One region of the Streptomyces sp. NPDC050738 genome, then DNA from elsewhere that is predicted to be linked to it. Evidence: riboswitches for the same ligand, from Rfam matches in the RefSeq annotation. Region 1 holds a riboswitch; the other holds the start of a gene.

The links. A riboswitch is a leader RNA that binds a small molecule or an ion and turns the genes downstream of it on or off. The one in region 1 is predicted to bind glycine.
Region 2: another riboswitch for glycine. It lies ahead of gcvT (glycine cleavage system aminomethyltransferase GcvT); the one in region 1 lies ahead of gcvP (aminomethyl-transferring glycine dehydrogenase).

Annotation. Positions count from the first base shown of each region.
Region 1 is NZ_JBFAHN010000013.1:203,223-206,421, reverse strand. Features, by position in the region: gene AB0H78_RS29080 (DNA polymerase IV) at 1-1,082, shown strand, start outside; gene AB0H78_RS29075 (PRC-barrel domain-containing protein) at 1,007-1,375, opposite strand; glycine riboswitch at 1,490-1,589, shown strand; gene gcvP (aminomethyl-transferring glycine dehydrogenase) at 1,777-3,199, shown strand, end outside.
Region 2 is NZ_JBFAHN010000006.1:27,386-30,584, forward strand. Features, by position in the region: gene AB0H78_RS17020 (hypothetical protein) at 41-709, shown strand; gene AB0H78_RS17025 (AAA family ATPase) at 748-1,383, opposite strand; glycine riboswitch at 1,521-1,617, shown strand; gene gcvT (glycine cleavage system aminomethyltransferase GcvT) at 1,771-2,886, shown strand; gene gcvH (glycine cleavage system protein GcvH) at 2,954-3,199, shown strand, end outside.

The sequences.
Region 1 (3,199 bases):
CGGACTCGGCGCGGGCGGTCGGTGAGCAGTTGCGGAGGGACATTCTGGCGGTCACGGGTCTCAGCGGGTCGGTGGGGCTCGCCGGGTCAAAGATGCTGGCGAAGATCGCTTCCGAACGGGCCAAGCCGAACGGTCTCGAGCTGATCGAACCGGGGACCGAGCGGGAGCTGCTGGCGCCGTTGACCGTGCGCACGCTGCCCGGTGTGGGGCCGGCCACCGAGGACCATCTGCGGCGGGCCGGGATGAGCGTCGTCGCCGATCTCGCGCGGGCGGGGGAGGACGAGCTCGTACGACTGCTGGGGAAGTCGCACGGGGCTTCGTTGTACCGGATGGCCGTCGGTCATGACGACCGGCCCGTCGTGGCCGAGCGGGACACCAAATCGGTGTCGGTGGAGGACACCTTCGATGTGGACCTGCACGACCGGGTGCGGGTCAGGACGGAAGTCGACCGGCTCGCCGGGCGGTGCGTGGAGCGGCTGCGGGCCGCCGGGCGCTCCGGGCGCACCGTCGTGCTCAAGGTGCGGCGGTACGACTTCTCGACGCTGACGCGGTCGGAGACGCTGCGCGGGCCCACGGACGATCCCACGGTGGTGCGTGAGGCCGCGGGGCGGCTGCTGGAGTCGGTGGACACCACGGGCGGTGTGCGGCTGCTGGGAGTGGGTGTCACGGGCCTGGCCGACTACACGCAGGAGGATCTTTTCGCGCAGGCCGCCAGCGAGCGGGCGGCGCTGGAGGAGGCCGCGGTGGAAACGGCGCCGCGGGTGGAAGGTGCGGCGCCGGTGGCGGAGGAGAGTGTGCCGCCGGCCGAGCGGCGCTGGCCGGCCGGTCATGACGTACACCATGCGGAGTTCGGGGCCGGATGGGTGCAGGGCAGCGGGGTGGGGCGGGTCACGGTCCGCTTCGAGGAGCCCTGGTCGGTCGTGCCGGGGCGGGTGCGTACCTTCCGGGTGGACGATCCCGGTCTTGAGCTGTCCGAACCGCTCCCGCTCGTACGGGCCGGGGACGGTCAGTCGTTGTCGCCCGCGAGCCGGCCGAAGTCCCGGTCCGGTGCGGGAGCGGGGGCCGAGACGTCCAGACCGTAGTGGTGGTAGAGCTGGAGCTCTTGTTCGGGGGAGAGGTGGCGGCCCACGCCGAAGTCCGGGGCGTCCTTGATCAGGGACCGCTCGAAAGGGACGTGGAGGGTGTCGTCGACGAGTTCGCTCGGTTCCAGCGGGACGAAGGCGTCCCGGCTGAAGAGGCCGGTGCGGACGGCTGCCCACTCGGGGACGCCGGTGGCGTCGTCCAGGTACACCTCGTCGACCGTGCCGATTTTTGTGCCATTGCGGTCGAATGCCTTGCGGCCGATCAGGCTGCGCGGATCGATGTCGGTCTGCACGGTCCCTCCAACTGGTCGCAACTGGTCTGTAAACACTACAAAAGTGCAGATCTGGGGTGCCGTCCACTCGAAGACCTGTCGGTCGGCCGCGCTGGTAGGCTGGCGCACGGCTGCTGACCCCGCGCGGGAGAGTCCTCCGACGGAGATCGTCTGGGGGCGCCGAAGGAGCAAATCCTCCCCGGAATCTCTCAGGCACACGTACCGCGTGGACGAGGTCACTCTGGAAAGCAGGGCGGGCGTCGGGCGGGCACGTACCGGATCCCTTCCTCACCGACGGTGAAAGCCGGTGCGCCTTGTGCGGGCCGGTGAAACTCTCAGGTTGAGATGACAGAGGGGGAGGCCGTTCGGGCACCCGCGCCGTGGTGCCCCTCGCAGGTCGCGTCGACCAGGAGGCCTCCGCCATGACCGCCAACCGCATTCCGCTCTCCCAGCTGGAGCGTGGCATCCCCTTCGAGCAGCGCCACATCGGGCCCGATGCCGGGGCGCAGGCGAAGATGCTCGCTCAGGTCGGCTACGGCTCGCTGGACGAGCTGACCGCCGCCGCGGTGCCCGAGGTGATCAAGAGCGCCGGGGCGCTGCAGCTGCCCGAGGCGCGGACCGAGGCCGAGGTACTCGCCGAGCTGCGTGTCCTCGCCGACCGCAACCAGGTTCTCGCCCCGATGATCGGGCTCGGTTACTACGGCACCTTCACGCCGCCGGTGATCCTGCGCAACGTCATGGAGAACCCGGCCTGGTACACCGCGTACACGCCCTACCAGCCGGAGATCTCGCAGGGCCGGCTGGAGGCGCTGCTCAACTTCCAGACCGTGGTCGCCGATCTGACCGGACTGCCGACGTCGGGCGCCTCGCTGCTCGACGAGGGCACCGCGGCCGCCGAGGCGATGTCTCTCGCCCGCCGGGTCGGCAAGGTCAAGAACGGTGTCTTCCTGATCGACGCGGATGCGCTGCCGCAGACCGTTGCCGTCATCCAGACGCGCGCCGAGCCGACCGGTGTCGAGGTCGTCGTCGCCGACCTGAGCGAGGGGATCCCCGCCGAGGCCGCCGAGCGCGGTGTATTCGGGGTGCTGCTGCAGTACCCGGGGGCCTCCGGCCGCGTACGGGACATCAAGCCCGTCATCGACCAGGCCCACGAGCTCGGTGCGATCGTCACGGTCGCCGCAGACCTGCTGGCGCTGACGCTGCTCACCTCACCGGGCGAGCTCGGCGCGGACATCGCGGTCGGCACCACGCAGCGGTTCGGGGTGCCGATGGGCTTCGGCGGTCCGCACGCCGGGTTCATGGCCGTGCGCGAGAAGTTCGCCCGCAGCCTGCCGGGGCGTCTCGTGGGTGTGTCCGTGGACGCGGACGGCAACAAGGCCTACCGGCTGGCTCTGCAGACCCGTGAGCAGCACATCCGCCGGGAGAAGGCCACCAGCAACATCTGCACCGCCCAGGTGCTTCTCGCCGTGATGGCCGGCATGTACGCCGTCTACCACGGCCCCGAGGGGCTGCGGGCGATCGCCCGGCGCACCCACCGCTACGCCGCGATCCTGGCCGAGGGGCTGCGGGCAGCGGGCGTCGAGGTCGTGCACGGCAGTTACTTCGACACCCTGACCGTACGGGCCGAGGGGCGGGCCACCGCGGTCGTCGCCGCCGCCCGTGAGCAGGGGGTCAACCTCCACCAGGTCGACGCCGACCATGTCTCCGTCGCCTGCGACGAGACCACCACGCGTGTACAACTCACCGCGGTCTGGCGCGCGTTCGGAGTCGAGGGCGATGTCGAAGCTCTTGACGCCCGGACCGCCGAGGCGATTCCCGACACGCTGTTGCGCGAGGACGAGGTGC
Region 2 (3,199 bases), on a different contig from region 1:
TACAGGCCCCGCCGCGCAGCTCCTCCGGAAGGACCACCTCATGTCCCCGCACACACCCGTCGCGCTCACCCTCGCCGCATCTCTGTGCGGCGCGCTGGCCCTCGGTGGTGTGTCGGCCCCCGTGGCCTCGGCTGCGCCGACAACCGCGGCGGCCCCGGCGGCCGTCCGCTCCGCCCACCCGTCCGACATCGGGCCGCTGCTCGATGCCATCGACGAGCTGATGGAGAAGTCCGCCTCCGGAACGATCGACGAGGCGGCTCTGGCGAAGGTCGAGGCCAAGCTCGACGTCGTACTGGGTCCGGACACCGACGGCGGGGACGTGAAGAAGGAGACCGGCCCGACGAGCGCCGCGGAGACCGCGCTGCGCAACGAGGTCGATGCACTGATCAAGGCCGCCGCGAGCGGGGACTGGTTCCGGGTGTGGACGGCTCTGCAGGAGGTCCCGAAGCTGGCGACGGGTCTGCTCAACGCGGCCGAGTGGCAGAAGTTCCTGGACTCCCTGCCGAAGCTCCTCGGCCTGCCCGAGCTGCCGAAGCTCCCTGACGTCTCGGGCCTGCTCCCCAAGCTCCCCGAGCTGCCGAAGCTCCCGGCCATCCCCGGCCTCCCCGCCATCCCCGGCCTCCCTGCGATCCCCGGCCTCGCCGCCGTGCCCGCCGCCCCTGCCATCCCCGGCATTCCTGCCATCCCCGGCTTCCCGAAGCTCTGGTGACACCGCGGTCACGATGACCCGGCCGGCCTCGGGAGCGCTCAGCTCCCGGGGCCGCCGAAGCTGATCTCCGCCAGTTCCCCCGCGGCCGCCCGGTCGAGCAGCACCGCCGATCCGCAGCCGGCCGGCAGCCTGCCCGCCTCGGCCTCCGCGAGCAGCCGGTCCACCGCCTTGCGGTGCCTCCCGAAGGCGTACGGGGAGACCTCGCGCCCCCGCTCCGCCTGCCCCGCCAGCGCGACCTCCGGCGGGACGACGAGCAGCAGCAGATGCAGCGCGCGCCCGCGCCGCCTGGCCGTTCGCGCCAGCCAGTGCCGCACCCAGCGCTGCGTGCCGCAGTCGTGGACGACGACGCTGCGGCCCGAGCGCAGCGCGCGCCACAGTCCGCCGTAGTGGGCGGCGCGCACCAGCGGGCGGTAGCCCCCGTACGACAGGAAGCCCGGCATCCGGCGCTCCCAGCGTTCCCGCACGTCCTGCGAGTCGATCCGGCGGGCGGCCCGCACGGTGCGCCTGATCAGCGTCGACTTCCCGCTGCCCGGTAGTCCTGAGACGACCACCAGATCACCGTCGGCGAACTCCAGACCGCGCGGGCGCGGCGGCGTCCGCCCGGCGGGGGCTCCCCGCGGGGCGGGCACGGCCCCTGCCTCCACCACGTACAAGCCCTGTCCGTGCACCGTCATGGCCACTCCCCCTGTCAGGTTCCCGCGTCCCCTTCCCCTGCCCTCCAGAAGGGTAAAGAAACAGTAATGCGGGGCAAGTGATATGACGCCCCTCACCGCCGTGCGATGATGTCCGCGCCAACTCCATACAGGCCGTTCGAATCCGCGCGGGAGAGTCCCCGGTCCACCGACCGGGGCGCCGAAGGAGCAAGTCCCTCCCTTGTAATCTCTCAGGCCCCGTACCGCGCGCGACGAGGCAGATCTGAAAAGCGAGCCACCCCTGTGCGGTGGCTCCACCCAAGGTGCAAGTCGGGTGCCCGTATATCCGGGCTCGCGGCGAACCTCTCAGGTTCCGATGACAGATGGGGAGGAATCGTCCTCGCCAGTCATGCCCTGGGAGCCTTAACGATGAGCACCACCCCCCGCCTCACCGCCCTCGACGCCCTGCACCGCTCGCTCGGTGCGACCATGACCGACTTCGCGGGCTGGGACATGCCCCTGCGGTACGCCAGCGAGCGCGACGAGCACAACGCCGTACGTACGCGCGCCGGTCTCTTCGACCTCTCCCACATGGGCGAGATCACGGTGACCGGACCGCAGGCCGTGGACCTTCTGAACTACGCGCTCGTCGGCAACATCGGGACGGTCGGCCTCGGCCGCGCCCGCTACACCATGATCTGCCAGGAGGACGGCGGGATCCTCGACGACCTGATCGTCTACCGCCTCGGCGACACCGAGTTCATGGTCGTCGCCAACGCCGGCAACGCGCAGATCGTCCTCGACGCGATCACCGAGCGTGCCGCCGGCTTCGACGCCGTCGTGACCGACGACCGTGACGCCTACGCCCTGATCGCCGTCCAGGGCCCCGAGTCCCCCGGCATCCTGAAGTCCGTCACCGATGCCGACCTCGACGGCCTGAAGTACTACGCGGGCCTGCCCGGCACCGTCGCCGGTGTCCCCGCGCTCATCGCGCGCACCGGTTACACCGGCGAGGACGGCTTCGAGCTCTTCGTGGCCCCCGAGCACGCCGAGCAGCTCTGGCAGGCGCTGACCGAGGCGGGCAAGGACGTCGGCCTGGTCCCGGCCGGGCTCTCCTGCCGCGACACGCTGCGCCTGGAGGCGGGCATGCCGCTGTACGGGCACGAGCTGACCACCGCGCTCACCCCCTTCGACGCGGGTCTCGGCCGGGTCGTCAAGTTCGAGAAGGAGTGCGACTTCGTCGGTCGTACGTCCCTGGAGGCCGCCGCCGAGCGCGCCGCCGTCAACCCGCCGCGCAAGCTGGTCGGCCTGATCGCGGAAGGCCGCCGCGTCCCGCGCGCCGGTTTCCCCGTGGTCGCCGAAGGCCAGGTCATCGGCGAGGTCACCTCCGGCGCCCCTTCGCCCACGCTGGGCAAGCCGATCGCGATCGCGTACGTGGACGCGGCACACGCCGAGCCGGGCACGGCGGGCGTGGGCGTGGACATCCGCGGTACGCATGAGCCGTACGAGGTCGTCGCCCTGCCGTTCTACAAGCGCCAGAAGTGACCCAGACCATTCCAGTCCGTAAGACCACCGTTCATCAGCACTCCCCCGCATCCAGGAGAATCAGGTCATGAGCAACCCCCAGCAGCTGCGGTACAGCAAGGAGCACGAGTGGCTCGCGGTCGCCGAGGACGGCATCGCGACGGTCGGCATCACGGAGTTCGCGGCCAACGCGCTCGGTGACGTCGTCTACGCCCAGCTCCCTGAGGTCGGCGACACGGTGACCGCGGGCGAGACCTGCGGCGAGCTGGAGTCGACCAAGTCGGTCAGCGACCTGTACGCCCCGGTGACCGGCGAGGTCACGGAGGCCAACCAG